Regions from separate parts of the Saccharospirillum sp. HFRX-2 genome, predicted to be linked through region 1. Evidence: predicted binding sites of a transcription regulator. Region 1 holds the regulator's gene; the other holds the start of a gene.
The links. Region 1 encodes LexA, which represses DNA repair genes until DNA is damaged. Its sites were predicted from a motif close to TACTGTNTANNTANACAGTA; they were not measured.
Positions count from the first base shown of each region.

Region 1 (15,763 bases):
CGAAAGCCAGGAAATTCTGATTACACCAGAGGCGTTAAAAGCCGACCTTCCTGTTTCCGACAGCGCCCACGCCGTTATTGATGCCGGCCGCGAAGCGGTACGACGCATCCTGGATCGCGACGATCATCGTATTATTGTCGTTATCGGCCCCTGCTCTATTCATGATCCCGAACAAGCGCTGGAATATGCGCGGCGTTTAAAAGCGCTTAATGAGAAAGTTCAGGATAGCTTACTGCTGGTGATGCGTGTTTATTTCGAAAAACCCAGAACCACCACCGGCTGGAAAGGTTTGATCAACGATCCCTATCTGAACGATTCGTTCAAGATTGAAGACGGGCTGCACATTGGTCGCAAACTGTTGCTGGATATCGCTGAAATCGGCTTACCCACAGCCACAGAAGCGCTGGATCCGATTTCACCTCAGTATCTTCAGGATCTGATCAGTTGGTCTGCCGTCGGCGCGCGTACCACCGAAAGCCAGACTCACCGCGAAATGGCCAGCGGCCTGTCCTCTGCGGTCGGTTTTAAGAACGGTACCGATGGCAGCCTGGACGTCGCTATTAATGCACTGAATTCAGTGTCGTCACCGCACCGCTTTCTGGGTATCAACCACGAAGGCCAGGTAGCGATTATCCATACCCGCGGTAATCGCTACGGTCATGTGGTGTTGCGCGGTGGCAATGGCAAACCCAACTACGATTCAGTCAGCGTCTCGCTGTGTGAAGAAAGCCTGCGTCAGGCCGGAGTGCCCACCAACATCATGGTCGATTGTTCGCACGCCAACTCCAATAAAGACCACAACCTGCAACCGCTAGTGGCTGACAACATCACCAACCAAATACTGGAAGGTAACCAGTCCATTATCGGTCTGATGATTGAGAGCAATCTGGAAGCCGGCAATCAGAAAATCCCTGAGAACCTGGCCGACCTGAAACCGGGCGTATCGGTGACCGATGCTTGCATCAGCTGGTCAACAACAGAGCAATTACTGCTGTCGATGCGCGACAAACTAAAAGACGCATTGCCGCGTCGCATCAGCAAGAATGTCACCAATATAAAAGCCGGCTAAAACCCGCTGGCACAAAAAAGGGTAGCTACTATGGCTACCCTTTTTTATTACTCGAACACTGGCTTCAGGCCGGCTCCGACGCCTTGGGCAGCAAGGCCGCCCAATCAAAATCGACCACCCGGGCTTCGCTGCGATGATCTTCTGCCACTCGCATGCGCTTTAACCAGGAGGGAGTACGACCCGGCTCAAATACCCAACGCGTGACGTCCTGATGGGCATCCAGCGATGGACGAATAGCCTGGCCGCCAGTGGTCTTCCAACCACCAAACCAACCCCCTTTTTTCAGCAATTGACGAAACAGTTGCCGCACTTCCATTTCTTCGCCCGGCCCTTTCACCCAGGCGCTTTTAAGCAGACGAATGCGCTGAATCAGCTTGGCGCCGGGTAACCAATAAAGGCGACGTGGCGGTAACTGGTGGGAATTAACGAACAATAGCTCCGGCAGCGTCTCACCGTAGGCCAGAGTTCGGCTGATCAACTCACAACCCATGCCGCGAGCAACAACGGCTGGTTTGTGGCCACAGCGTTCTTCAATAAACGCGAACACGGACGGCAGATCATACTCAGCCATAATGTCCAGCGTATTGGTTTGCGGTCGTTGGTTGCGCGATGACAAACCATGGCCCCGCCAATCCAATAGCCAGACATCGTAACCCTGACGTACCAACTCACCAGCGGTACCGCCAACGCCATAATCCAACCATTGCCAGTGGTTGTAGAACGCATCGTGAACCAACAATAGCGGCAACGCCTTGGTCACTTTTTCCTGATGCAGACGCACCAGTGCAATCTCGACGGTTTTGTCGGTGCTGTTGTTGGGTTTCAGGGAATAGACATCTTCGTAGACGCCTTCTTTGAATTCCGCACTGGCCAAAGCCACCGGGAAAAGTTCACTGCTACTTTTCAAGCCTTTAGAGTCCTTTACAGTGAGCGTAGCCTGTATATAATCACAGCTACTGTATAAAAAAACAGGGCGACACTATGCTGAAACTGACCGCTCGTCAACAAGAGGTGCTGGATATCATTAAAGAGCACCTTGGCGCCACCGGCTACCCACCGACCCGGGCAGAAATCGCCCAACGGCTCGGTTTTAAATCTCCCAATGCGGCGGAAGAACACCTCAAGGCCCTGGCCCGTAAAGGGGCTATTGAGATGGTCTCCGGTGCCTCACGCGGTATCCGACTGCCGGAATCCGAAGCCGAAGCGGGCATTCCCGTCGTCGGCCGTGTTGCTGCCGGCTCCCCTATTCTGGCCCAGGAACAGATTGAGGAATTCGTCGAAATTCCCTCCGGTCTGTTCAACCCCAAAGCCGATTATTTGCTTCAGGTGCAGGGGCTCAGTATGAAAGACATCGGCATACTGGAAGACGATCTAATCGCGGTTCACAAGACCGATCAAGCCCGCAATGGCGATATCGTTGTTGCTCGAGTCGGTGAAGATGTCACCGTCAAACGCTATGAACGCGAAGGCGGCATTGTAACGCTCTATCCGGAAAATACCGACTTTGATCCGATCAAGATCGACCTGGAACAGGACGACTTTGCCATCGAAGGTCTCTACGTCGGCGTTATTCGCCGGACGTTGCACTAAGCACCGCCCGGCAAACGCATCACTCCGGTCGCGCCTCTGGCTCATTCGAGCTATTCCACAGGGGCGCGGTGCCGGATTTCTTCTCAATCATCGCCAGCATCTGTAGATGCGCTTCGCGCTCTGCGGCCGTCGGCTCAATAACGACCAAGCGCTCTCCAGCCGCCATCACCGCACTGGCATCAAAACTCACTTCTTCATTATTGGACTGGGGTTCTTCATCCAGAATCAGTGCCGTCTGGCCACCGGTCATCATCAAATAGACGTCAGCAAGAATCTCCGAGTCAAGCAAAGCGCCGTGCAGTGTACGGTGGCCGTTATCGATACCATAGCGTTTGCACAACGCATCCAGTGAAGCCTTGGCACCCGGATGTTTTTCACGCGCCAGCATCAGCGTATCGAGCACGGTGCAATGACTGTCCAACCGACCGAAACGGCTGTCACCTTCGGCGGCCAACCGATCAAATTCCATTTGCAGGAAGCCCATATCGAAGGAGGCGTTGTGGATGACTAGTTCAGCGCCCGCGACAAACTGCCAGAAGTCGTCAGCGATATCGCGAAACTTAGGCGCGTCCTTAACCTTCTCATTATCAATGCCGTGAACGGCGATCACTTCTTCGGGAATGTCGCGCTCCGGGTTGATGTAGTAGTGAAAGTGTCGGCCAGTATGTTTACGGCCGACCAGTTCGACACACCCAACTTCGACGATGCGATCGCCCTTGTTGGGGCTCAGACCGGTGGTTTCCGTATCCAGTACAATCTGTCGCATATCAACCTCGCTTAATAATGTCGTCGACGCCCTGATTAGCCAGCGCATCGGCACGTTCGTTCCCTTCATTACCGGCGTGGCCTTTTACCCAATGCCACTGCACCTCGTGCTTGCCGATCTGCTCATCCAAACGCTGCCACAGGTCTTTATTCTTCACCGGCTGCTTGCTGGCAGTTTTCCAGCCATTGCGTTTCCAGCCATGAATCCACTCGGTGATGCCTTTGCGCACATATTGGGAATCGGTGTACAGATCCACCTGACAACGCCGCTTCAAAGATTCCAAACCAGCGATGGCCGCCATCAGCTCCATACGATTGTTAGTGGTATCGCGTTCGCCACCATGCAGTGATTTTTCGTGTTTGCCCGAGCGCATCAACACGCCCCAACCACCCGGACCGGGATTACCACGGCAGGCGCCGTCGGTATAAAGGGTGACAGCGTCACTCATATTGATTCCTTATCGTCCGGCTCGTCAGGCCGGATTTCAGTACCGGCCGGGCGCGCCAGCGCGGCCGACCATTGATTCGTCCCGCCACCTGTTTGCAACCCACCAAAAGGTAGACTGCACCGGAGACCGGCAATAAACGTCGCTGCACGCGACTCAAAAAACCTAACCGCCCCAACCACTCCGGACGGCGGTAAGGCGGAATAAACAGATGTTTCTCCTGGCGCTCCATTTCGAAATTGAGCAGTTGCATCCAGTCAGCCACACGACCACTGCGAATAAAACGCGACCGCCACACCCCGGATTGAGCCCGACTGAGCATCGCCCGAGCCCCCCAGGCACTGAACGGATTAAAGCCGACGATCACCAACAACCCACCGGGACGCAACACCTGGGCTGCTTCACGCACCGCTTGATAAGGGTTTTCGCACTGATCGAGCGTATGATGCATCACCAGTGCATCAATGCTTTCCGGTTCGAAGGGTAAGGCTTCGGCGTCGGCCCGAACCACCGGGCAAGGTGCGCGGTTATCCAGTTGGCTGACAATGGTGCCACAGCCAAATAGACGTTGCTCGAAAAGTGGCTCGTGCAAACCGCTGTCGAGTTGCAACAGATGAGAACCGAAACGACCAGCCAGTCCCCGCGCAACCAGTTCTCGCTCGGTTTCGATCAGACGCTGACCCAAAGCAGAGCGATACCAATTTGAAAGCGCAACCTCCTGAGAGGCAACATGCGGAGGCCCGGCACGAAGCAGGTGTTTGAAGCGCTGACCAATCTGGTTATTCAAAACACCCTCGCAATAAATCGTTCAAGGAAGCGCCGATGAACATCAGGCACAAGACCGTCCACTTGCGACACCCCCATCACCAACATAGAATTATCGCCCAAACCGAAACCGGCTTCAAAACCCAAGCGACCCTTGCATGCTTTTAAATCGTTATCTGTTTCCAACGGCCCTGGCCAGCATACTGGTTAGCGGCTGCAGTACCTTGGGCGGGTCTTCCCTTTCAAGCATTCCCCAATCCTGGTTCGGCACCAGCATTCCCATCGAGCAAACCGTGCGTACCGCCGGTATCGATCTGGATGCAGGTTATCCGGCCATCATGCCGCGGCCACCGTTGAGCATGCCGTTTTCGGATCCGGTTTACGATCCGCTGGTTGCCACCTTGCTGGTCACCGACGACATCTTCGCCCACCAGCCGGACCTGAGCGCAGAAAATGCCCGCGCCCGCGCTGTATACGATCCCTTCTCGCACTACCCTGACGACCTCTACCAAACCCTGCGCCGCGGCTTCGAATTCGACGTCACGCTCGACAATCCTCGGATCACGGCCCAACTGCGCTGGTATGCCCGGCACCAAAGTTACATCAATCGGGTCAGTGATCGTGCCGGTCGTTATCTCTATTTCATCGTCGAAGAATTACAAGCGCGTGATATGCCGCTCGACCTGGCCTTGCTGCCGATCGTTGAAAGCGCTTTCGATCCGTTCGCCTATTCGCACGGCAGCGCCGCCGGTATGTGGCAGTTCATTCCGTCCACCGGCCGGATGTACGGTCTGAAACAGGACTGGTGGTACGACGGCCGTCGCGATGTCGTCGACTCCACCCGCGCCGCCCTGGAGTATCTTGATCGCCTGAACCAGATGTTCGATGGCGACTGGCTGCTCGCCCTGGCCGCCTACAACTCCGGCCCCGGTACCGTATTGCGCGCCGTGCGTCGCAACGAAGCCGCCGGCCGGCCAACCGATTTCTGGCACCTGAACCTGCCGCGCGAAACCGAAGCCTACGTGCCCAAGATGTTTGCCCTGGCCAAGCTGATTCACTCGCCGGAAGTCTATGGCATCGAATTGCCCGTGGTCAGCACTCAGCCCTACTTCGCCGTGGTAGAAGTCGGTGGTCAGATCGATCTGGCACAAGCCGCCCAGCTGGCCGATATGGACCTGAGCGATCTGTACCTGCTCAACCCGGGTTACAACCAATGGGCCACCAACCCGGACGGTCCGCACCGTTTGCTGGTTTACGTCGATAAAGCCGAAGGCTTCCGCCAGAAACTGGCTGAACTGCCGCCGGAATCGCGCATGACCTGGCAGCGCTATACCATCAAACCGGGTGATTCGCTGCTCACCATTGCCGGTCGCTTTAATGTCACAGTGGAAATGCTGCGCGACGCCAACGACCTGTCCGGCAGCCTGATTCGCGCCGGTGATGCGTTGATGATCCCCATCGCCTCCGCCCGCTCCAGCGATTATTCAATGAGTGCCAGCCAACGCCTGGCGCGCACCCAGAATGCGCTGGCCGGCAGCAACCGCACCCGCGTTAACTATGTGGTGCGCGGCGGCGATACTTTCTGGGACATCTCCCGCGAATACGGCGTCAGCGTCGGCAATCTGGCGCGCTGGAACAACATGGCGCCGCGCGATGTACTGCGTCCGGGCCAGACGCTTGCCATCTGGCTGGATTCCAATAACGCCCGCACCAATGTGCCGACCAACCGTGAAGTGGTACGTCGGGTCGGTTATGTGGTGCGCTCCGGTGATTCACTGTCACGCATCGCCAACCGCTTTAATGTCCGTGTTACCGATATCGAACGCTGGAACAGCATTGACCAGCCGTACATTCAACCCGGTCAACGCCTCACGCTCTATGTGGACGTAACCCGCATTAACTAATGCACGGGTCACGGCCCAATAAAAAAAGCCGGCAACTGCCGGCTTTTTTTATTGGTTAATTACGGCAATATCCGCTGCGATAAGCGCTCAAAAAAACCTTCCGTCGCGGCCGAGGCAGCGGTGCGCACCTTCACATTCAGATGACGTTGCGGCTTCCAGGTGACTGAGACCAGTTCTTTGTCATCGACCAGTTTTTTCAGGTAGTCGTCACTGGTGCCAATCTCGTCGATCAGTTGCAGCTCCAGTGCATCTTCGGCCAACCAGAAGTCGCCTTCGGTGACTTTGTCGAGCTCCAGCTGCGGACGGAAGCGACCGACCAGGCCTTTAAAGCGGCGATGAATGGCTTCCAGATCATCGAGAAATTTCTGCCGACCGGCTTCGGTTTTCTCACCCATCAGCGTCAGCGGCGCTTTGTGTTTGCCGGCGGTTAACACCTCAACATCGACATCGTGCTTTTTCAGCAGGTTGTGGACGTTGGGCACCTGAGCCAACACACCAATGGAACCGACGATGGCAAAAGGCGCGGCCATAATGCGGTCGGCAATACAGGCCATCATATAGCCACCACTGGCGGCGACCTTGTCGACGCAGACGGTCAGCTTCAAGCCGGCATCGCGGATGCGCATCAGCTGCGACGCCGCCAGGCCATAACCGCTGACCGCACCGCCCGGGCTTTCCAGCACCAGCACCACTTCCTCGCCGGCTTTAGCGACGGCCAGCAACGCGCTGATCTCCTCACGCAGCGAAGCAACCTGCGACGCCTGAATATCGCCTTTGAAGTTCAGCAACCAGACGCGCTCCGGCGTTTTTCCCTTGTCCGCCTTATGTCGCGCTTTCTCTTCTTTCTGGTGAGCCTTGAGCGCTTTTTTATCGAACACCTGGTGACGAATAGCATCGGCCTGGCGGCGGAAACGCTCGTTCAGCTTGCGTACGATCAATCGGCCTTTGTGACCTCCCGCCTGCCCTGAGCGCGCATTGCGGGCAATGGCGCCGATAATAAGGATGATGACCAGGGCCACCGTCAGGGCTTTCAATAAGAACAACCAGTAATCACTCCACACGCTGTGGCTCCTTGCTGTATTGACTGTTATCGGCTTCAAACTTTCGTTTCAAACAGATGTTTGATTTCACCATGGGCGGCTCCTACAATGCCGAAGTTCCCAAGCCCATGTACAGGAGACCTTAGATGGCTACGACGGCTGAACTCTTCAATACCATCCAATCACGGTTTAACGCGGACGCAGCGGGCGATATGGATGAAGTTTTCCAATTTGCCATCGAAGACGACGCAACCTACCACCTGATCGTTAAGAACGGCCAGTGCCAATTGGGTGAAGGTGAGCACGACGATCCCAGCGTGACCCTGCTGATGGACGCCGATACTCTCAACGAGATTGCCGAGGGTGAGTTGAATGGCATGCAGGCCTTTATGGCCGGCCGGCTGCGCACCGAAGGTGACATGATGCTGGCGACACGCCTGTCGGATCTGTTCTCACTCTGATTCTATTCAGAGCTCCAGCTGCCCACCGCTGCCCGCGCCGGTTCGTTGACCGGCCGGGCAATCAAGCCCCGCGACGTCAACGCCACTTCAAAGACCCCACCATCAACCATCGGTAAATAAGCCGCGCTACCAAAACGCGCATCGACCCAAGGCAGGAAGGGTTCAAACTGCCGCATGCTTAACCAGCGGTCATTTTCCAGCGAATGCACCCGACGATCGGCACTGCGCTCCTGCGCCAGATCACGGTAACGACCGGACAGCCGTTCCAGGCGAAACACCGGTTCCATGCCCAAAACCGTTAACGGGCCGGTCCAGGTGAGAATGCGCGCATCGATCTGCCATTCATCGCCGGTCAGTTCAAAGCTTTGGCTGGCATCGGCATCGGTGGGCGTCAGTTCGACCTGATAACGCTGATCGCCCAGTTGCTGGAACGACAGGCTGGCAATGGTGGTTTCGGCGCGCAAGGCCCGGTAAGCCGCCAGATCGACGACCAGATAACCGAGCACAACGATAATCAGCAGGCTGCCAATACCAATCAGGCCGCGGAAAAAACCGCCCACCCAGCCGCCACGAAACAACAAGCGCACAGCCAGAAACAGCAGCAGCACGCACACCGGAAACAGAATCAAGAGTAACGGCCAGTAGGTCATATGCTTCCCTCTTACACCTTTGCGATGGGGTCCGATTGAACCGAAAAGCCTGAGCTTAGCGATACACTCTAGTCGGTTTAGAGAGGCACAACAGCGCCTGAGATAACGCCGTTCAGTCTTCCACAGTCACAGAGCCAAGAAAAGCACCGTTTATGGCCGGCAAGATTCTCAGTTATTCCCTCTAATCGCTTGAAAAATCGGCAAAAACGAGTAGTTTAAGCGCCCATTTTTCGGGAGAACGACGTCCCAGCACGACGGGCTCCCAACCGCTTTCCCCTTTCCAATGAGCACACAATGAGCACCACCTACACTCAGTCCATCGTTGCCAACTTTCTGGGCAACAGCCCGACCTGGTACAAACAGACCATTGTCAGTTTTCTGATCATCAACCCCATTCTGCTGTGGGCACTCGGCGACGCCGGCCCGCACGTGGTTGGCTGGCTGTTGATCGGCGAGTTTATTTTCACCCTGGCCATGGCGCTGAAATGCTACCCGTTACAACCGGGCGGCCTGCTGGCGCTGGAATCGGTTCTCATCGGTTTGACTAATCCGGAAGTCGTTTATCACGAAGCCGCGGTCAATTTTCCGGTAATTCTGCTGCTGATGTTTATGGTCGCCGGCATTTATTTCATGAAGGATCTGTTGCTGTTTACCTTCACGAAATTGCTGCTGGGCATCCGCTCGAAGTCCTTGTTGTCATTGATGTTCTGTTCGGCGGCTGCGTTTTTGTCGGCCTTCCTCGATGCGCTGACGGTCACTGCGGTTTTGATCAGCGTTGCGGTCGGCTTCTACAGCGTTTACCACAAAGTCGCTTCCGGCAAACCCTTCCAGCAAAACGAACACAACCATAACGAAGACGACTCAGTAGAAGACCTGCACCGTCAGGACTTGAACGAGTTCCGCGCCTTCCTGCGTTCGTTGTTGATGCACGGTGCTGTGGGTACTGCTCTGGGTGGCGTCTGCACTCTGGTGGGCGAACCGCAAAACCTGTTGATTGCCCACATCGCCGGCTGGCAATTCGGTGAATTTTTTATGCGCATGGCGCCGGTCACCATGCCGGTATTATTTGCGGGTCTGACCACCTGCGTGCTGCTCGAAAAGCTGCGCTGGTTCGGCTACGGCGCGCGCCTGCCGGCATCGGTGCGTACCATCCTGACCGACTATGAAACCCACCAGCAAAGCAAGCGCACGCGTCGTGATGTCACTAAGTTGATTGTCCAGGCGTTGGCGGCGGTCTGGTTGATCGCTGGTCTCGCCCTGCATCTGGCCGAAGTTGGTTTGATCGGTTTAAGCGTGATCGTATTGCTGACCGCCTTGAACGGCATTACCGACGAGCATCAACTGGGCAAAGCCTTCGAAGAAGCACTGCCTTTCACCGCCCTGCTGGTGGTGTTTTTCACCATCGTCGCGGTGATTCACAGCCAGCACCTTTTCACACCGATTATCACACTGGTACTGAGCCTGCCCGAAGCCATTCAGCCGGGCATGTTCTTTGTGGCCAATGGTTTGCTGTCGGCGATCAGTGACAATGTCTTCGTGGCGACCGTTTATATCAACGAAGTAAAGTCCGCGCTGGAAAGCGGCGCCATCGATCTGGAGCACTTCAACCTGCTGACCGTGGCCATCAACACCGGCACCAACCTGCCGTCTGTTGCTACGCCTAACGGCCAGGCAGCGTTTCTGTTCCTGCTGACCTCAGCCATCGCGCCGCTGATTCGCCTGTCTTACGGACGCATGGTGATCATGGCGCTGCCGTACACCATCGTGATGTCTACGCTGGGTTATCTGGCAGTGACTTTTTGGTTATAATTCGGCACCCGAATTAAGAGGGGCTTCCGCCCCTCCGATTCCAATTCGCGGAGACCGCTTTGGCCTACCCACATCCTTTCAGCGTCGCCCCCATGATGGACTGGACCACGTCCGAGTGCCGTCAGTTTCACCGACTGCTGACCCGGCGTGCCCTGCTCTACACCGAAATGGTCACTACCGGCGCGCTGATTCACGGCAATACCGAACGCTTTCTGCGCTTCGATGCCAGCGAACACCCGTTGGCGTTGCAACTCGGTGGCAGCGAGCCGGCCGATCTGGCCCAGTGCGCCAGGCTGGCAAAAGATTGGGGTTATGACGAGGTCAACCTCAACGCCGGCTGTCCGTCCGATCGAGTGCAGAACGGTATGATCGGCGCGGTGCTGATGGGCCACGCTGGGCTGGTACGCGATGGACTGGCGGCGATGCTCGATGCGGTGGATATTCCGATCACCCTCAAACATCGCATCGGCATCGACGATTTCGACGACTATAGCTTCTTGCGGGACTTTGTCGGCGCCACCGCCGAGTCCGGTTGCGATACCTTTATCGTGCACGCCCGCAAGGCGATTCTGAGCGGCCTCAGCCCCAAGGAGAACCGCGAAATCCCGCCGCTGGACTATGATCGCGTCAAGCAATTAAAGGCCGATTTTCCGCAGCTGAATATCGTCATCAATGGCGGCATCAAAGACCATCAGACGGCGCAACAACTGATCGCCGATGGTCTTGATGGCGTTATGCTGGGCCGCGAAGCTTACCAGAACCCGTTGATACTCCAGGATGTCGACCTTATCTACTACAGCGAAGCAGCGCCGTGTCAGACTCAAGAAGACATCGCCGTTCGTTATCTGGACTGGATTGAACGTCAATATGCCCAAGGCACGCCGCTGAAGTATTTGGCGCGCCATACTTTAGGACTGTTTCAAGGACAGGTCGGCGCGCGGCGCTTCCGGCGTCAACTCAGTGAAGGCATGCACAAGGCCGACGCCAGCCCGGAACTGATCCGCCAGGCGTTGCATCAGGTGCAACTGCGGGATGCGCAGGCCCTAAGCGCCTGAGCACGAACTCATCATCGGCCCGGTTGATCAGCAACGGGGTGCACGCAACTTAGACAACACAGGTAAAGCACAGAGAGTCGCTATGAACAAACTCGAACAACTCAAAGAGTTCACCGTCATCGTCGCTGATACCGGCGAGCTCGAATCGATCCGCAAGTTCAAGCCGCAAGATGCTACCACCAACCCTTCTCTGGTACTCAAAGCCATCCAGGGCGGCCATTACGACGATCTGATCGATCGTTGCATGGCCAAGGCCGAGAATTTCGATGACGGCATCGACCGCATTCTGACCTCCATTGGCCAGGAAATTCTCAAAGAAGTACCGGGTTATGTTTCTACCGAAGTCGATGCCCGCCTGTCGTTCGATACCGACGCCACCCTGGCCAAAGCACGCCGCCTGATCGAGCTGTACGAAGCCGATGGCTGGAGCCGTGATCGCATCCTGATTAAGATCGCCTCCACCTGGGAAGGCATTCAGGCTGCTCGTGTGCTGGAACAAGAGGGCATCAACTGCAACATGACGCTGTTGTTCGGCATGGAACAGGCTCAGGCCTGCGCCGACGCCAACGCCACACTGATTTCGCCGTTCGTGGGTCGTATTCTCGATTGGTACAAGGCATCGACCGGCGAAGACTACACCGCTGAAACCGACCCGGGCGTGGTTTCGGTACGCGAGATCTACGAGCACTACAAAGCCAATGGCTACAAAACCATCGTTATGGGCGCCAGCTTCCGCAACACCGGTGAGATTGAAGCGTTGGCCGGTTGCGACCGCCTGACCATCAGCCCGGCGCTGCTGGAAGAACTGAGCCAGGACAACGGCGAGCTGAAACGCGCGCTGAATGCCGCGGGCGGCAGTGACGACCAGACCGCAGCCATCAGCGAACCTGACTTCCGTCTGGGCATGAACAACAACCCGATGGCCACTGAAAAATTGGCCGAAGGTATTCGTAAGTTCATCGAAGACCAGGTCAAGATGGAAGAACTGATCCGCTCACGCGCTTCCTGATTTCCTGATCACCTGGGCGACGCAATGCGTCGCCCAGCTTCTTTCACCACGCCTCTAATAGCTCTCCTTCCAATACCTCGCTAATACGACGTCCGGTACCTGCACCCACCTACCTTGGCGACACCAACACAAACCGCTAAACTGACGCCACACCACAGGAGATAACGGTATAAATGGACAGCGAAACCCGCCTCTTCGATCAGTTCGAGCATATGCGCCGCGCCATCGCCGCCTTTGCCAAATCGGTCAATCAGTACGACAGCGCTCACTGGATCGCGCCCTGGGCGGGGTCAGTGCGCGCGCCAGACCTGGAAGATCTGCTACTGGATCTTTGGTATCAGGAAGAACAGGACGGCCGTGAAACGCGCATCTATCCGGGATTGATCGCGCTCAACCGCGAACAGATCACTCTGGCCGCCGAGGTCAATCTGGCCAAGGATCAGTTCCGTAAGGTGGTCCATGCGTTAAAGGAAGCCGACAACGTCGCCTGGCGGGAAATCCAGGGCCGATTATCGCGACGTTACCAAAGTTTGAACGACTCTCTCGGCCGTGAGGGCCTGGCACGCCTGCATTTAAAGCAGGTATTCCGTCATCTACCGCTGGTGGTTAAACGACCCGACCGCGTCGGTTTCAGTTGGTACAGCAGCGGTCGTTCGATTGCACGCATCACCAAGGCCGAGGCCTGGGAGAGGCTGATCAAACTGAATACCGAAGCAGCTCATATCCGCATTCAGATGGAACGCCTGGCTACCCTGCCCGACAACGAGCCATTGGCGCGGGTGCAGCGTCAGGCGCCGGTGTTGCGCGCCAACCTGGTGTTTGCCGATGGCCGCCGCAAGTCGATGAATGTCTCGCTGCCGTTGCTGTTTCCCAGTCAGGGCATTAACGAACTGCCCGACTTTTCGATTCCGCCTGAAACGCCACCGAACGAACGCCATCGTCTGGTGCGCAGCGATAACAAGCTGGAAGACGAACCCTGGCTGCCGTCGATAAGAGTGCATCGTTATCGACAGCCCAAACACAGAACCTACTAACTGTATTCCCGCAGTTAAACGCGCACAAAAAAGCCGGCACGCAGCCGGCTTTTTAATTGAGCGCGGATCAGAATATTCGGTTCAAACCGTTCAGCGCCGCTACCCGATAAGCTTCCGCCATGGTCGGGTAGTTAAAGGTGTGTTCAATAAAGTAACGAATGGTATTGCCACCGTTCTTCTGCGCCATGATCGCCTGACCAATGTGCAGAATTTCTGCCGCCTGATCACCAAAGCAATGAATGCCCAGCAGCTCCAGCGTTTCACGATGGAACAACAGCTTCAACACACCGACGTCTTCGCCGGTAATTTGCGCCCGGGCGATGTCTTTGAAGTAAGCCTTGCCGACTTCGTAAGGCACCTTGGCATCGGTCAGTTCACCTTCGGTCAAACCGACAGAGGAAATTTCCGGAATGGTGTAAATACCGGTCGGCACATCGTTAATATGACGGTAGGTATTGTTCTGCACGATCACCCCAGAGGCACTGCGGCCCTGATCGTAAGCAGCGCTGGCCAGGCTCGGCCAGCCGACTACATCGCCGGCGGCGTAGATGTTCTCTACCGAGGTGCGGTAATGCTCATCCACTTCCAGTTGACCGCGGCGGTTAGCTTCCAGGCCGACCGCATCCAGGTTCAGGGTGTCGGTATTACCGCTGCGGCCGTTGGCCCACATAAAGGCATCGGCTTTGATCTTCTTGCCCGATTCAAGCGCCAGTACGACGTGATCGTCGAAGGCTTCGACCGACTGAAAAGTCTCGTTATGGCGTACCAGCACGCCATGACCACGCAGGTGGTAACTGAGAGCATCGGAAATTTCATCGTCCATAAAGGCCAGCAGACGACCACCGGGGTTGATCAGATCGACCTTGCAGCCCAAGCCATTAAAGATAGAGGCGTATTCACTGCCGATCACACCAGCACCGTAAATCACAATATGGCGCGGTGTTTCGGTGGAATTCAGAATGGTGTCGCTGTCGAAGATGCGCGGATGATTGAAGTCGACCGCCGGCGGACGCCAGGGACGTGAACCAGTGGCGATGATAAATTCCTTCGCCGTCAGCACATCGGCCTGTTCATCGCCCTGATCCACCTGAATAGAATGGTTATCGACAAAGCTGGCGACACCGTAATACAGATCAATGCTATTGCGGCTGTAAAACCGCGCGCGCATGGCGACTTGTTTGTCGATAACACGCTGGGCGGTTTCACGCACCTGGCTGTACGACAACCATTTCTGTTCCGAAATATGTCGGAACATAGGGTTGCGGTTAAATTGCATCACCTGATGCACCGCATGACGCAACGCCTTGGAAGGAATGGTGCCCTGGTGAGTGCAGTTGCCACCCACGCGTTGGCGCATATCGATAACGGCCACTTTGCGGCCAGCTTTGGCGGCGTTCATCGCAGCGCCTTCGCCAGAAGGACCACTGCCGATGATTACCAGATCATACTGCGTCTCGGTCAACTGCCATTACTCCCAGAATCGATTCAGCGGGTTGCATCCACGGCCAGATCAGCCGCTTTTTTCTTGGCACGACGCGTTAAAGGTGTATCTGAATCGCAGCGAGTTTTATCGCCACCACACACATCGCACTCTGATTCCATACCGATGGCCGCCATGCCACCACAGGAACCTTTGATCGGCTGACGGCCGAACATCACACCGACGGACATCGCCGCCACTACAATCAACATAAAGGCCAGTACGGCCAGAAAGGTTGCCATGGTGCACCTCTCCTTCGCCCCTTGGGCGTCACTAGTTCAGTTGTCAGGACGCCGAACCATAGAGTTCGGCAAAGCGTTCCGACTGCCAGGCGGCAAAGCCTGAGTCGGACCGTTCAATCAGCATCACTGCCAGGCCTTGCTGTTGCGCCAGTTCACGCGCGGCCAAAGCGCCTTTAACCAACATGGCGGTGGCGAAGGCGTCACTCAAGGCACAATCGTCAGCAAGGACGGTAACCGACACCAATGAATGGTGAATGGGTCGTCCGTTACTCGGGTCCAGAGTGTGGGAGTAACGCACTCCCGCTTCTTCATAATAGTTTCGATAATCACCGCTCGTCGCCATAGCTCCGTTGGTGACTTCGAGAATGCGATAAGCGCTGCGTGCGCCACTGTCCGGTGTTTCAATACCAACCCGCCAGGGATCGCCACCGGGCTTGGTACCGG
Region 1 is NZ_JBEBMU010000006.1:13,264-29,026, forward strand. It holds gene ABMA60_RS12880 (3-deoxy-7-phosphoheptulonate synthase) at 1-1,069, shown strand, start outside; gene ABMA60_RS12885 (alpha/beta hydrolase) at 1,134-1,976, opposite strand; gene lexA (transcriptional repressor LexA) at 2,051-2,659, shown strand; gene dnaQ (DNA polymerase III subunit epsilon) at 2,679-3,425, opposite strand; gene rnhA (ribonuclease HI) at 3,427-3,873, opposite strand; gene ABMA60_RS12905 (class I SAM-dependent methyltransferase) at 3,866-4,657, opposite strand; gene ABMA60_RS12910 (LysM peptidoglycan-binding domain-containing protein) at 4,794-6,539, shown strand; gene sohB (protease SohB) at 6,599-7,600, opposite strand; gene ABMA60_RS12920 (SCP2 sterol-binding domain-containing protein) at 7,726-8,040, shown strand; gene ABMA60_RS12925 (multidrug transporter) at 8,043-8,690, opposite strand; gene nhaB (sodium/proton antiporter NhaB) at 8,985-10,499, shown strand; gene dusA (tRNA dihydrouridine(20/20a) synthase DusA) at 10,559-11,554, shown strand; gene tal (transaldolase) at 11,637-12,563, shown strand; gene ABMA60_RS12945 (DNA replication terminus site-binding protein) at 12,737-13,597, shown strand; gene sthA (Si-specific NAD(P)(+) transhydrogenase) at 13,665-15,059, opposite strand; gene nqrM ((Na+)-NQR maturation NqrM) at 15,083-15,319, opposite strand; gene ABMA60_RS12960 (FAD:protein FMN transferase) at 15,363-15,763, opposite strand, start outside.

Region 2 (15,763 bases), on a different contig from region 1:
CACATGACGGCACTATAGTGCGAACATTTAATGCTAATGTATCCGATCGAAAAGGCGTTGATATCAGGGGGCAGTTTGGAGATTCTGTCAAAGCCGCCGCCGAGGGGTCAGTTGTCTACGCAGGCAATGGACTACCCGGCTATGGCAACCTGATCATTCTCGAACACAGCAACGCCTTGTTGAGTGCTTACGCCTTCAACCAGGAACTGCTGGTCTCTGAACAAGATCAGGTGCGCAAAGGGCAGGAGATTGCCCGGATGGGCAGGCAGGGAGATCAACCTGGCCTGCACTTCGAGATAAGGCGGGAAGGCAAACCGGTGAACCCCGAGCAGTATTTACCACGGAGGTAGCTGGTTTAAGTCTGGCCTAGGTCGGTCGATAGAACCGACATACGACGCACAGGTGAATGACTATGGCAGCACTCAGGGAACACGATTCCGCTGTGGCGGATGACCAGTTCAAGCAGTACCAGGACCTGCTCGATTCTTCGAGCTTTGATGAAAACCTGGCTTCTCTAAAAGAAGACCCTGATGCCCGGCAACTCGACGAGGACGTCGACAGCGATGCTGAGGAATCGGAATTCCGTGATGCGCTAAGCAGTAATGCTGGATTGCAGCGCTCGCTGGACGCTACCCAGATGTACCTGAATGAGATCGGCTTCTCTCCGCTGTTAAGCCCGGAAGAGGAAGTCTATTTCGCACGCCTGGCTCGTAAAGGTGAGCCGGCCGGCCGCAAACGCATGATTGAAAGTAACCTGCGTTTGGTGGTCAAGATTGCGCGCCGCTATCTGAACCGCGGTCTGACGCTGCTCGATCTGATCGAAGAAGGCAACCTGGGCTTGATCCGGGCGGTCGAGAAGTTCGATCCAGAGCGCGGCTTCCGTTTTTCCACCTATGCTACCTGGTGGATTCGGCAGACTATTGAGCGCGCCATCATGAATCAGACGCGGACCATCCGTTTGCCGATTCATGTCGTTAAAGAATTGAATGTTTATCTGCGTGCGGCCCGTGAACTGACTCAGAAGCTGGATCACGAGCCGACCGCAGAAGATATCGCCGAACTGCTCGAGCGTCCGGTGGAAGATGTGAAACGCATGCTGGCGCTGAATGAACGCGTGACCTCGGTGGATACGCCGATTGGTCCGAGTTCTGAAAAAAGCCTGCTCGACACCATCGCTGATGAAAAATCAGCCGATCCGTCGGAGACGCTGCAGGAAGACAACATGCGTTCCAGCATCGATGGCTGGCTGGATGAGTTGTCTGAAAAACAGCGTGAAGTCGTGGCCCGACGCTTTGGTCTGCGTGGTTATGAAACCAGCACGCTGGAAGAAGTCGGTCGTGAGATTGGTCTGACGCGTGAACGGGTGCGCCAGATTCAGGTTGAAGCGCTGCGTCGTCTGCGCGATATCATGGAAAAGCAAGGGTTGTCGGCTACCGCCTTGTTTGGTGCCTGATTTAACCACTCGCCAATAAAAAAAGAGCGCCTCTGGCGCTCTTTTTTTATCTGCAAATTCTGGGCTGGAAAAGCTCTCAGCGTTCCAGCGCTGCTAGTTTGCCCGGCTGGCCGTCGGCTTCAGCAGCACCTGGCAATGGATCTTTGCGTTCGTTGATATTGGGCCAGACTTCCGACAGCTCGGCGTTGAGCTCGATAAACTCAATCTGATTGGCAGGCACTTCGTCTTCAGAAACGATGGCTTCAGCCGGGCATTCGGGCTCACACAGCGCGCAGTCGATGCACTCGTCCGGATGAATGACCAGGAAGTTCGGGCCTTCGTAAAAGCAATCCACCGGGCAGACTTCAACACAATCGGTGTACTTGCACTTAATGCAGTTCTCGATGACAACAAAGGCCATGCAACGACTCTCCCCAATCGAATTCGTAAGGTGTGCGTATTCTAGTGATCCCCCCGGGCCCTCTCAAGCCGCCACTAAGACGAAAAGACCAGTTTTTTATCGCCAGGGGGAATAAAAACTCAAATTTCTCTAAGTATTGAGTATCGTTCTTATTTGGAGGCTGGGCCGTTGTCCCTGAGTTTGGTCTGTTGCTCATGCAACCAGTTCAGGGCTTGCAGCGGTGTCATGCCATTCAGGTCGAGTTTTTCCAGCCGTTCCAGCAAAGGGTGCGGTGCGCTGGCAAACAAGTCGTTTTGCAAGGGAGTGTCCCGAACGGCGGCTTGGCTGGACTCTGCTTTGCGGGTGCGACTGGGTGTCGAAGTGACGATCGGCCCACCTTCAAGTTCAGATAATTTGCTGCGCGCAGCATCGATAACAGCGCCCGGCACTCCCGCCAGACGAGCTACCTGAATACCGAAACTCTGGCTGGCGGGTCCCGGTTGGACGCGGTGCAAAAACACCAGGCGATCGTCGTGTTCGGTCGCATCCAGATGCAGGTTGCGAGCGTTTTCGTAGTGATCGGGCAGGGCGGTCATCTCGAAATAATGGGTCGCAAACAGCGTTAATGCCCGCTTGGTTTCCGCCAGTTCCGACGCCGCGGCCCAGGCCAATGACAGACCGTCGAAGGTCGAGGTGCCGCGGCCGACCTCATCCATGATGACCAGACTATTGGGTGTGGCGTTGTGCAGAATATTGGCCGTTTCGGTCATCTCGACCATAAAGGTGGAACGGCCGCCGGCGATGTCATCCGACGAGCCCATACGGGTGAAGATACGATCGATATTGCCGATTTTTGCAGCCGTTGCAGGCACAAAGCTGCCAATATGGCCGAGCAGCGCTATAACCGCGGCCTGGCGCATAAAGGTACTCTTACCGCCCATGTTCGGGCCAGTAATGACCAGGGTGCTGATGTCGCTGTTCAGCGTCAGATCATTGGGCACAAAGGGCGTTTCGGTTACCGCCTCGACAACGGGATGACGGCCTTCGCTGATATGCAGCTCGGCGGCATCGGTCAGTTCCGGCGCGTTCCAGTTAAAACGATCGGCGCAATTGGCCAGACAAACCAGGGTATCCAGCTCAGCGAGCGCATTGGCCATGGTCTGCAAGTTAGCCAGATCGTCGGCCAATTCCTGCACCAGGGCTTCATAGAGAAATTTCTCCCGCGCCAACGCCCGGCTTTTGGCACTCAGGGCTTTATCTTCGTATTGCTTCAGTTCCGGGGTGATAAAGCGTTCGGCGTTTTTCAAAGTTTGGCGGCGGATGTAATCCGTCGGGGCTTCGCGCGCTTGGGCCTTGCTGATTTCAATGTAGTAGCCGTGCACCCGGTTGTAGCCGACTTTGAGTGTCGGCAGGCCGGTGCGCTCGCGTTCCTGCTTTTCCAGTTGCAGCAGAAAGTCGCTGGCGTTGTTGTCGATGCCGCGCAGTTCGTCCAGTTCTTCATCGAAGCCTGCAGCAATAACACCGCCTTCGCGAATCACCACCGGCGGGTTGTCGATCAATGCCCGGCCGAGCACATCCTGCCAATGAGGCTGTTCGTGCAAGGCATCGGCCAGTTGTTTTAAACGCGGAGAATCGAGTGGTGTCAGATCGTTTTGCAGCAGCGGCAATTGCGTCATGGCTTCGCGCAGCCGGACCAGATCGCGCGGTCTGGCTGAGCCGAGCGCGACTCGCGACAGCACCCGTTCGATGTCGCCGATGGGTTTGAGCAGGGCGGCGAGGCCTTCGAAACGGAAATCGTCGAGCAAGGTACTGATGGCGTGCTGGCGCTGGCGCAGTTCGTCGCGGTTGCGCAGCGGCCGGCCCAGCCAGCGACGCAATTGACGGCTGCCCATGGCGGTGGCGCAGTGGTCCATCAGTTGAAACAGGGTGTTGTCTTCCTCGCCGCGCACGTTGAGGTCGATTTCCAGGTTGCGGCGCGAAGCGGCATCGAGAATCACCGAATCGTCATGGCGTTCGGGCAGGATGGCACGAATGTGTGGCAGCGTGCTCTTTTGCATATCGCTGGCATAGGTCAAAAGGCAGCCGGCGGCGCGCAACGCCAGCGGCATGTCCTGCACCCCGAAACCGCTGAGATCGCGGGTACCTAACTGGGTGGTCAGACGTTCACGGGCAGAGTCGAGATCGAACAGCCAGACTGGCTGATGACGCATGGCAGTGCGCGTCGACAACTCCGGCGCCGGGTCGTCTTCGGGCAACAGCAACTCACTCGGCCGCAGACGTTCCAGCTCGGCAATCAACGCTTCCTGACTGCTCAGCAGTTGCACGGTGAAACGGCCGGAGGCCATATCCAGAGCGGCCAGACCGAAGCCATTGTCGCGTTCGATTAACGCTACCAGCAGGCTTTCCTGGCGGTCGTTCAAAAAAGCTTCATCGCTTAAAGTGCCGGGTGTCAGTACCCTTACCACCTTGCGCTCGACCGGACCTTTAGCCGCGGCGGGATCGCCAATTTGTTCAGCGATGGCAACGGTATGCCCTTGACGCACCAGTCGGCCGATATAGCCTTCGGCGGAATGGTAAGGAATACCCGCCATGGGAATGGGCTCGCCAGCGCTTTGGCCGCGTTGCGTCAGGGTGATATCGAGCAGGCGGGCGGCTTCTTTAGCGTCGCCGTAGAACAGTTCGTAGAAGTCACCCATGCGGTAAAACACCAGATCATCTGGATGCTGACCTTTGATCTTCAGGTACTGTTGCATCATGGGGGTGTGTTGATTTTTACTGGTGGTTTGCGACATGCGGTGAGGGTCTTGGTTGATCCGTGAAGAGCCGCTCATGGTATTCGAATCAGAGTCAGGATGAAACGTATGGTCAGCGACGATCAGAACATCGTTCGATTAGCTCAAAGACTGCTGGCGTCTGGTTCACGTCTGGTTACCGTGGAAAGTTGTACCGGCGGAATGATCGCCGCCGCCTTAACCGATATGGCCGGTAGCTCGGACTGGTATGAAGGCGGTTGGGTCACCTATTCCAATGAACTCAAGCAGGCGTTGGGCGTACCCGCTCGAGGCATTGAGCAACATGGCGCGGTCAGTGAACAGGTGGCGCGCGCCATGGCTGAAGCCGGCCGGCGTCAGGCCGGGGTTGATTATTCCGTCGCTGTGACCGGCGTTGCCGGGCCCGGGGGTGGCAGTGTGGAAAAACCCGTTGGCACGGTCTGGATCGGCTGGGCACTGGGTGATCAGACTCAGGCAGAACGTTTTCAATTTGGCGGTGATCGAGCCGCCGTACGCGAGCAAACCGTTCAAGCAGCCCTGTCGGGTTTGCTGGAGCGCTTAGCCAATACAATTTGAACTTGTCGGTGCAGGCTGACCTGTGCCAGAATACTGTTCATTCATACAGTAAAAGGTGTTGGCGAGTCTGACACCCGTCGACAGCCTCAGGGGGAACACCATGGACACCAATAAAGAGAAAGCCTTATCCGCAGCCTTAAGCCAGATCGAGCGTCAGTTCGGCAAGGGTTCGGTAATGCGCATGGGCGACCAAAAGCACGTATCGGTGCCGGCGATTTCCACAGGCTCCCTGGGGCTGGATATCGCCCTGGGCATTGGCGGTTTGCCAAAAGGCCGGGTCGTGGAGATCTATGGGCCAGAAGCCTCGGGTAAAACGACTTTGACATTGCAAGTTGTTGCTGAAGCTCAGAAAGCCGGCGGCACCTGCGCCTTTGTCGATGCCGAGCATGCGCTCGACCCGTCCTACGCCAACAAGCTGGGCGTTAATGTGGATGACCTGCTGGTGTCCCAGCCCGATACCGGTGAGCAGGCACTGGAAATCGCCGACATGCTGGTGCGTTCCAATGCCGTCGACGTTATCGTCATCGACTCCGTTGCCGCCCTGGTACCCAAGGCTGAAATCGAAGGTGAAATGGGCGATATGCACGTTGGCCTGCAGGCGCGCTTAATGTCTCAGGCGCTGCGTAAGATCACCGGCAATATCAAGACCGCCAACTGCCTGGTGATCTTTATTAACCAGATTCGTATGAAGATCGGCGTGATGTTTGGCAGCCCGGAAACCACCACCGGTGGTAACGCGCTGAAGTTCTATTCCTCGGTTCGTCTCGACATTCGCCGCACCGGTACCATCAAAGAAGGCGACGAAGTGGTCGGTTCCGAAACCCGGGTCAAGGTGGTTAAAAACAAGGTAGCACCGCCGTTCAAACAGGCCGAGTTCCAGATCCACTATGGTAAGGGTATCTACCATATGGGCGAGGTGATCGATCTGGGCGTTAAGCTGGGCGTGGTAGAAAAATCCGGTGCCTGGTACAGCTATCAGGGCGATAAAATCGGCCAGGGCAAGGCGAATGCCGCCAAGTATCTGGAAGATAATCCGGAAGTGGCGCAGGCCATTGAAGCTAAAATCCGTGAAGCCTATCTGGTTACCAGCAAGGCTCCGGAAGAGGCTGAAGCGGCCGATAAAACCGAAGACGCAGACAAACCCCAAATCGAAGCTTGATCTGATCCTAGCGGCGGGCGCTTGATCAAGCCGCCCGCCGCTATTACCGCTATGGCCGATACCCCCTGGAATACCGCTTTAAATATTCTGGCTCGCCGCGAACACAGCCGGGCAGAGCTCGCGCGCAAGCTGGAACAGCGTTTTCCTGATCAGACCGACAGTGTGACTGAAGCGCTGGATCGTCTCGCAGAGCAGGGGCTGCAAGATGACCAGCGCTTTGCCGAAGCTTTCTTCCGCAGTCAGTTGGAGCGTAATCGTGGCCCCATCCGCATGCGTCACGAAGCCCGCCAGAAAGGCATTGCCGAGGCGATGGAAGCGCAACTGGCCGAGGCTGAAGTTGATTGGTATGAATTGGCGTTGGATGCAGCGACTCGTAAGCTGGGCCGTGATGATCCGTCCGAGCCCAAGGTCCAGGCCCGCCTGGCGCGTTTCCTGGCTTATCGCGGGTTTGACGGCGAATGCGTCCGTGCCGTCCTGTCTCAACTGCGTGCAACGCGCTCCGATGATGATTTCGAGTTCATCGATTAACCCCTTTTATCGCCTCAAAACCCCTTGTCTACTGGTGTCCGCAGAACCTTCTGTGTAACATTAGCGCCCTTTGAAACGACTGTATTTTCGCCACACAGCCAGTTGTTTTGTCACTCTTTTCCAAGGTGCGGTCCAACATTCAGGGCGCGCGACCGGTGCGGTAAAGGACGCAAGCTAGATAATGAAGACTTCTGAAATACGCCGACGTTTCCTCGATTATTTCGTCAGTCAGGGCCATACCGAAGTTGAAAGCGGCTCTCTGGTACCGGGCAATGATCCGACCTTGTTGTTTACCAACGCCGGTATGGTGCCCTTTAAGGACGTCTTTCTGGGCCAGGACAAACGCTCCTATAACCGTGCTGTTACCTCTCAGCGCTGCGTGCGCGCCGGTGGTAAGCACAACGATTTAGAAAACGTTGGCTATACCGCTCGCCATCACACCTTCTTTGAAATGCTCGGCAACTTCAGTTTTGGTGATTATTTTAAACGCGATGCCATCCGTTTCGCCTGGACCTTTCTGACCCAGGAATTGGGCCTGCCGAAAGAGCGTCTGTGGGTCACTGTCTATCATGATGATGACGAAGCTGCGGATATCTGGATTAACGAAATCGGTGTGCCGGCGGATCGACTTTCCCGGCTGGGCGAGAAAGACAATTTCTGGTCCATGGGCGACACCGGTCCTTGTGGTCCGTCCTCAGAAATTTTCTATGACCACGGTCCGGAAGTTCCCGGTGGTCCTCCGGGCAGCCCGGATGATGATCTCGATCGCTATATCGAAATCTGGAACCTGGTGTTTATGCAATTCGATCAGGCCGCTGATGGCACTCGTACGCCATTGCCGCGTCCGTCTATTGATACCGGCATGGGACTGGAGCGTCTTGCTGCTGTGCTGCAGCAGGTGCATTCCAACTATGAAATTGATCTGTTCCAGAATCTGATTCGTGCCGTTATGGCGGCGACCGGTTGCGACGATGTCGAAAACCGTTCGCTGCGTGTTATTGCCGACCACATCCGTTCGACGGCTTTCCTGATCATCGATGGCGTTGTGCCTTCGAATGAAGGTCGTGGCTACGTACTGCGCCGTATTATGCGTCGCGCTATTCGCCACGGTTACAAGCTGGGTCAGAACGAGCCTTTCTTTTATAAGCTGATCGATGCGCTGGGACAGCAGATGGGTGAAGCCTATCCGCAATTGCTCAGTATGAAAGAGCATCTGCAGAAAGTGATTCTGCTCGAAGAAGAACAGTTTGCTCGTACCCTGGACAACGGTATGGAGGTTTTAGAGGCCGGTATTGCCGAGTTAAGTGGTAAGACACTGCCTGGCGAGTTGGTCTTCCGTCTCTACGATACCTATGGCTTCCCGGCCGATTTGACCGCCGACGTCGCTCGTGAGCGCGATCTTGAAATCGACATGGCGGGTTTCGAAGAGCAGATGGAAGCTCAGCGTCAGCGCGCGCGTTCGGCCAGCAAATTTCGCATGGACAAAGATCTCGATCTGCAATTGGCAGGTGCCACCGACTTCCTCGGTTATGACAGCCTGGTTGGCGAAGGTCGGGTTATCAAATTACTGCAAAGCGGTGAGTCGGTTGATCAACTGAACGCTGGCGATGATGGTGTGATCATTCTGGACCGCACGCCTTTTTATGCGGAGTCCGGCGGCCAGATCGGCGATCATGGTCAGCTCAGCGCTCAGGACGTTGAGGTGGTGGTCGATGATTGCACCAAGTTGCAGGGCCATCACTTGCATCAGGTACGCGTGCAATCGGGCACGGTAAAACTGGGTGACACCCTCCAGGCAACGGTTGCCCGCGCCGAACGTGAAAACACCATGCGTCACCACAGTGCGACTCACCTTTTGCATGCGGCTTTGCGTGAAGTTCTTGGCGATCACGTTCAGCAGCGTGGTTCGCTGGTTACCTATGACAAACTGCGTTTTGACTTCTCGCATCTCGAAGCGGTAACGCCCAAAGAATTGCGTCTGATCGAACAACGCGTCAACGAGCAGGTGTTCGCCAATACCGAAGTGAGCACCGAGCTGATGCCGATCGAGCAAGCCAAGGCAAAAGGCGCTATGGCGCTGTTCGGTGAAAAATACGACGACGAAGTTCGTGTTTTGACCATGGGTATCAATAACTATTCGATTGAACTTTGTGGCGGCACTCACGTTCGTCGCACTGGGGATATTGGTCTGGTGCGTCTGGTATCTGAAACCGGTATTGCCTCGGGTGTTCGCCGTATTGAAGCAGTAGCCGGACCTTATGCCTTGGCTGAGGTTCATCTGCAGGAAGATCGCTTGGACCAGGTTGCCGCTGTTTTTAAAACCGGTACTGACCAGGTTGTTGACCGGGCAACACAGGCGCAGCAGCGGGTGCGTGAACTGGAGCGCTCGGTTGAGCAACTGAAAACCAAACTTGCCTCCAATGCTGGTACCGATCTGGCCGCCAGCGCTGTGGAAATCGGTGGCATCAAGGTGTTGGCCGCGGTACTTGAAGGCGCCGATGCCAAGACTCTGCGCGCCACCCTGGATCAGTTAAAAGACAAATTGCAGACGGCGGCCATCGTGTTGGCAGCGGTTAACGACGGCAAGGTGCAGTTGGCGGCCGGGGTAACCAAAGACAGCATTGATCGTCTCAAAGCCGGTGACCTGGTTAATCAGGTCGCCAGTCAGGTGGGTGGTAAAGGCGGTGGTAAGCCGGATATGGCCATGGCCGGCGGCAGTGAGCCGGAAAAACTCGCCGATGCATTGGCATCGGTGCCAGCCTGGGTCGAACAACAACTGGGCTGAGCAACGTGCTTAGCCTCAATCAGCATCCTGCAGTCGGGAACGAAACGGATGGCGTTATACGTTCATAAGTACGGCGGCACATCAGTCGGTTCGGTTGAGCGCATCGAACATGTCGCCGATAAGGTAAAAGCCGCTCGCGATGCCGGTGACGATATTGTCGTCGTGGTGTCTGCCATGAGTGGCGAAACCAATCGCTTGGTCGATTTAGCCAAAGGCATTACTGAGCAACCCAATCCACGCGAGATGGATGTGCTGCTGTCGACCGGGGAGCAGGTCACCATCGCCTTGTTGACGATGGCTTTGCATAAGCGTGGTTGTGCGGCGCGTTCCTATACTGGCGATCAGGTCCGCATTCTCACTGACAGCGCTCACACCAAGGCGCGCATTCGTCATATCGATGTCGATGCCATGCAAAAAGACCTCAAAGCCGGCCGCGTTCTGGTGGTCGCAGGTTTTCAGGGTGTCGATGAATTGGGTAATACCACGACGCTGGGCCGAGGCGGTTCTGACACCACAGCCGTTGCGCTGGCAGCTGCGTTGAAGGCCGACGAATGCCGCATCTATACCGATGTCGATGGTGTTTACACCACCGATCCGCGCGTGGTTGATCGCGCTCGTCGCCTGGAACAAATCACCTTCGAAGAAATGCTGGAAATGGCCAGTCTGGGTTCGAAAGTGTTGCAGATTCGCTCGGTCGAATTTGCGGGCAAATACAATGTGCCGTTGCGGGTGCTGTCCAGCTTTGAGGATGGCCCCGGTACCCTGATTACGCTGGAGGAAGAGAGCAAGATGGAACAGCCCGTCATTTCAGGTATTGCCTTCAACCGGGACGAAGCCAAGCTGACGGTCCTCGGTGTGCCCGATATTCCGGGCGTTGCCAGCCGTATTCTGGGCCCGGTCAGCGCTGCCAATATCGAAGTGGACATGATCGTCCAGAACGTCGCGGCCGATAACAGTACCGACTTCACCTTTACCGTCCATCGCAACGATTACGAACGCGTCCAGCAGGTATTGAGCGAAGTTGCCAACGACCTGGGTGCGCGGGAAGTACGGGGTGATTCGGCGATTGGCAAGGTGTCTATTGTCGGTGTCGGCATGCGCTCACACGCCGGCGTGGCCTCTAAGATGTTCGATACACTGGCGGCCGAAAACATCAATATTCAGATGATTTCGACCTCGGAGATCAAGGTATCGGTGGTGATCGCGGAAAAATACCTTGAATTGGCGGTACGTGCCCTCCATTCAGCATTCGAACTGGATGAGCCCGCGGAAAGCCGCTAAGGTTTCCCAGCATATTATTAGGTAAGAAACAGCGTTGTTCGCTGCCCCGAACAACGCTGTGGCCTGACAGCAGTTGAGTCGGCCATTGTTAGGTGTAAGTGGTCTTTCTATGGGGATGCTTGAAGTCACGACTAACGGCTGATGGCGGACCTGGTAGGAGCTGGATAATAAGTAGTTCCAGATAACTTAGGAGAATTTCGATGCTTATTTTGACTCGCCGCGTGGGTGAAACCCTGATGGTGGGTGACGAAGTAACTGTCACCGTACTTGGCGTCAAAGGGAATCAGGTCCGTATTGGCGTAAACGCGCCCAAGGATGTTGCTGTACACCGCGAGGAAATTTATCAGCGCATTCAGCGGGAAATGGGTCAGCCTGAAGGTGACGAAGAGGTTTAAGCTCATTTTTAAGGCTAGCGTCACTTGCCCGATAAGATGAGCTAATCGCTTAATTTTATTGAGTTTTTTCCTTTCATTTTGGAAATAACATGGTAAGATGCGCGCCGTTGTTCGGAGAGATGGCCGAGTGGCTGAAGGCGCGCCCCTGCTAAGGGCGTATGGGAGAAATCTCATCGAGGGTTCGAATCCCTCTCTCTCCGCCATTTGCTCTTGCAGTGCTGGTTGATTGACAGCAGCCTGTCGCAGCAAAATCGATGATCGGTCGCTGACCGGTCATCGCGTTAAGCGCCCGTAGCTCAGCTGGATAGAGTACCTGGCTACGAACCAGGCGGTCGCACGTTCGAATCGTGCCGGGCGCGCCATTTTTCAGGTCAACTTAGCCGTGTTGGTGAAGTTGATAACGCTCTCGCTTCAATAGAGCCTAAAGATGAAGCAATTCGCGCCCGTAGCTCAGCTGGATAGAGTACCTGGCTACGAACCAGGCGGTCGCACGTTCGAATCGTGCCGGGCGCGCCATTTCCCTTCTTGTAATATCCCTCCTTTTGGCACTGGTTTTGCCCTCTTGTTGCGTCTTTAATCAAGCTGGTTATGGCCTGTCTATTAGGCTGCTGTACCTACTTCGCCAACGCTCTGACTCAACAAATCCAGGGGGCTTATGTCGACGTCTCTGATGATGGCTGTGAACGACATTCTTGATCAGCAGCCAGCCGATTCCGGTTGTTTCCATACCGCTGTTGCAGGATTGGACATTATTCGATCTTTTGCGCAGGTGGAGGCCAATCACAGCCTCTATCGTCCGTCACTGTGCGTGGTATTAACCGGAGAAAAACAGATCTTGCTGGCAGACCAATGTTTGTCCTACGGTCAAATGCAGGCTTTAGTTGTCAGTATGGACATGCCCGCTTGCGGGCGAATTGTTGAGGCTTCGAAAGCTGGCCCATTCGTGGGGATTACGCTGGAATTGGATTTTTCCAAGCTGAGTGAGTTGATCTCCCAGATGGACCGTCCGCCCGTTCCCAGTTCGGCTGAAGCAACGGCTGTGTATGTCCTTGATATCGATGATCAACTGGCCGACTGTCTGCTGCGACTGATACGGCTGTCGCAAGATCCCCAGGCGGTTCCAATTCTCGCGCCGGCCATGATGCGTGAAATTCACTACTGGCTGTTGCGCAGCCCTTATGGGATTGAATTGTGTAAGCTGGCCGAGCCCGAATCGCAGATGCATCGCATTGCTAAGGCGATCCAGTTGTTGCGTCAGCGCTATACCGAACCGCTGCGCGTTGACGAAATTGCCAAGTCGGTACAGATGAGCGCCTCTTCTTTTTATCAACATTTCAAAGCGATCACCTCACTGTCGCCGATCCAGTATCAAAAGAAATTGCGTTTGCTCGAAGCCAGGCGGCTGATGGTCTCTGGTGCAATCCGGGTAACGGATGCGGCTTACCAGGTCGGCTACGAAAGCCTGGCTCAATTCAGCCGCGATTACAGCCGTGAATTCGGCGCAGCCCCAAAACGCGATATCACGACACTGCGCGCTCAGTTGACAGGGGTCTATAACGGCCTGGCTATGGCTGCCAACTGAGACTGAAATGACGCCACTCAGTGCAGACCCGTATTATTTGGAGAAATGAGCAAATTTTATAAGAAATGCTGCAAGCGGATGGACATCTAAAAGCGCACTTTAGTGATGAACCCGCTGGCCACTATCAAGGCCGGCATCTGTCGTCATTCATTGCAGGAATTTCAGATGGCACACTGGACTCAAGACAACATTCCCAACCTGGCAGGCCGCCTCGCCGTTATTACTGGAACCGGCGGAATTGGCTTTGAAACAGCACTGGCGATGGCGCGGGCGGGAGCCAGTGTCGTCATTGCCGGCCGTGATCCGGCTAAAGGGGCTGCTGCCGTCAAGACCATCAAGCAAGCTGTGCCCTCGGCGCGCCTAGACTTCGGTCAGCTGGACCTGGCGAATCTGGCTTCAATCAAAGCCTTCGCGACCGAGTTGGCGCAGCACCAGCAACGGCTGGATATTCTGATCAACAATGCCGGCATCATGAATCCGCCTAAGCGGCGCGAGACTGCAGACGGCTTTGAATTGCAATTGGGTACGAATTATCTGGGCCATTTTGCGCTGACGGCCCATTTGTTACCGCTGCTCAAAGCGGGTGATAGACCTCGGGTGGTTTCACTGAGCAGCGTTGCAGCCCGTTCCGGTGCAATTGATCTGAGCGACCTGCAGGCACAGCGCCGTTATGTGCCTATGGTGAGTTACAGTCAGTCGAAACTGGCGTGTCTGATGTTTGCGCTGGAACTCAATCGCCGCAGTGAAGCTGCAGGCTGGGGGATCAGCAGCCTTGCCGCCCATCCGGGTGTTTCACGCACTGACTTGTTGCCCAATGGCTCTGGTGCGAGCAGCGTGCAAGCGCGGATACGCCGTTATTTGCCGTTTCTGTTTCAGCCTGCTTGGCAGGGTGCATTACCCAGTCTCTACGCCGCCACTGAACCGACGGCCAAAGGCGGGCACTACTATGGACCGGACCGACTCGGCGGCACCCGCGGTTACCCCAAAGAAGACACATTGCCGAAACAGGCGTTGGATCAGGCGGTATCGGCACAGTTGTGGGCCCAGTCGGAGGCGCTCACTGGGGTGCACTTTGACTAACCCGTTTGGCGTTGATTAACGATTAAGGCGTCGTCTGGGTCAGTGGTTGCAAGCGCTGATCCAGACGTTCCAAATCCCTTTCGCCTCGCACGCCCTGCCACAGCTGTTCCGCTTCCGGATGAACCTGTCGTAAATGGTTCAGCCACTGCTTCAATCGACCGGCGCAGTAACGTTCTGGCATCACTTGTCTAACCTCGCCCCAAAATTGTGTGATTAACGGTGCTAGGTGCGACCAACTGGTTTTGTCGGTTGCGGCGGTGTTGCGAATGCGTGCCGCCAGATCCGGATTGCGGATGGCGCCTCGGCCGAGCATCACATCCCCGGTGCCGACGATGCTGACACAGCGTCGATAGTCCTCGGGTGTCCAGATATCGCCATTGGCAATCAGTGGCAGTCGAATGTGTTCAGCCAGCTTCGCTAACTGATCCCAATGCGCCGGCGGTGCATAGCCCTGAGCTTTGGTGCGGGCGTGGACCGTCAGTTCGGTCGCGCCTGCGCTTTCAATGGCCTGGGCGTTTTCAACCATCAGGCTGGCATCGTCATAACCCAGGCGCATCTTGGCGGAAACCACTACCTCGGCGGGCAATGCCTGGCGGACCGCTTGAACCACTCGATGGAGCGTTTCCGGCTCACGCAGCAAGATGGCGCCACCCTGGCTGCGATTGACCGTCTTGCTGGGGCAGCCGAAATTCAAATCGATGCCGAAAGAACCCAGTTCAATCGCCTTTTGCGCGTTCGCGGCCATGGCGTCCAGATGATTGCCCAGCAATTGCACGCGCACCGGCGTGCCACTGGCGGTTTGCCCGTTATTCAGCAGTTCCGGGCAGACGCGATGAAAGACGCTGTCCGGCAAAGGCCGATCCACCACGCGCACAAATTCCGATACCACCCAGTCGAAGCCGCCTTGGGCGGTAATCAGGCGGCGTAGAAAGTGGTCGGCGAGGCCTTCCATAGGAGCGAGAATCAAGCGCATGGGAGTTTGAATCGGTGGTTTGCAATGCGCCGAAAGTCTAGTCGAACGCTGGACTGGATCAAGAGAAAAAGCGCTGTCAATTCAAGATCTTGCAATGAATTGTTGTGAAAGTTGCCGAACCGGTCTCGGTTGCTTGTGTTCTCATTCTTGGGGTAACCTTTAGCGCGCTTGGGATTGTCCGCCCACTGGTCGCGGATAACAAATAAGTACAATGAAGGGCCGTTTGAGTGCCCGTTTGAAACCCAACAGCCCGGCCGCCAGGGTCCCGGCCATCTCCAATCGGTCGGACCGAGTGCGTCTGCCGGTAGAGCAAGGACCTGTGCAATGACGAATCTGATGATGAACGGACTTGAGCTGATGCTGCTGGGCATGGGCACCGTCTTCGTCTTCCTCACCGTCCTGGTGATCGGCACCCTGGTTATGTCACGACTGATCATGCTGGCGCCTGGAACCCCCGAACCTGAACCTAAACGCGCTGGTCGTAACGGCCGCGACGACCTGTCTGAGGTCGCGGCAGTTGCTGCCGCAGTCAAGGCGGTACACGGCCGCTGATGCTAACAAAGCATTACGAATTCCACCCTAAGGGCGAGCACCATGACGACTCATAAAAATCCAATTCAACTGACTGACGTCGTATTGCGCGACGCTCATCAGTCGCTGTTCGCGACCCGCCTGCGTCTCGACGACATGCTGCCGATCTGTGAAAAGCTGGATCAAATCGGTTACTGGTCGGTCGAATCCTGGGGCGGCGCCACCTTCGACGCCTGCATCCGTTACCTGGGAGAAGATCCCTGGGAGCGC
Region 2 is NZ_JBEBMU010000004.1:260,151-275,913, reverse strand. It holds gene ABMA60_RS11405 (peptidoglycan DD-metalloendopeptidase family protein) at 1-350, shown strand, start outside; gene rpoS (RNA polymerase sigma factor RpoS) at 413-1,453, shown strand; gene fdxA (ferredoxin FdxA) at 1,530-1,853, opposite strand; gene mutS (DNA mismatch repair protein MutS) at 2,003-4,624, opposite strand; gene ABMA60_RS11385 (CinA family protein) at 4,685-5,179, shown strand; gene recA (recombinase RecA) at 5,280-6,338, shown strand; gene ABMA60_RS11375 (regulatory protein RecX) at 6,360-6,866, shown strand; gene alaS (alanine--tRNA ligase) at 7,048-9,651, shown strand; gene ABMA60_RS11365 (aspartate kinase) at 9,700-10,932, shown strand; gene csrA (carbon storage regulator CsrA) at 11,133-11,327, shown strand; tRNA gene ABMA60_RS11355 (tRNA-Ser) at 11,441-11,530, shown strand; tRNA gene ABMA60_RS11350 (tRNA-Arg) at 11,613-11,689, shown strand; tRNA gene ABMA60_RS11345 (tRNA-Arg) at 11,767-11,843, shown strand; gene ABMA60_RS11340 (AraC family transcriptional regulator) at 11,983-12,909, shown strand; gene ABMA60_RS11335 (SDR family oxidoreductase) at 13,075-13,989, shown strand; gene ABMA60_RS11330 (tRNA dihydrouridine synthase) at 14,012-14,962, opposite strand; gene ABMA60_RS11325 (OadG family protein) at 15,287-15,514, shown strand; gene oadA (sodium-extruding oxaloacetate decarboxylase subunit alpha) at 15,557-15,763, shown strand, end outside.
Region 2: a site for LexA is predicted at 5,211-5,230, ahead of recA (recombinase RecA). Genes of this name have one in related genera too.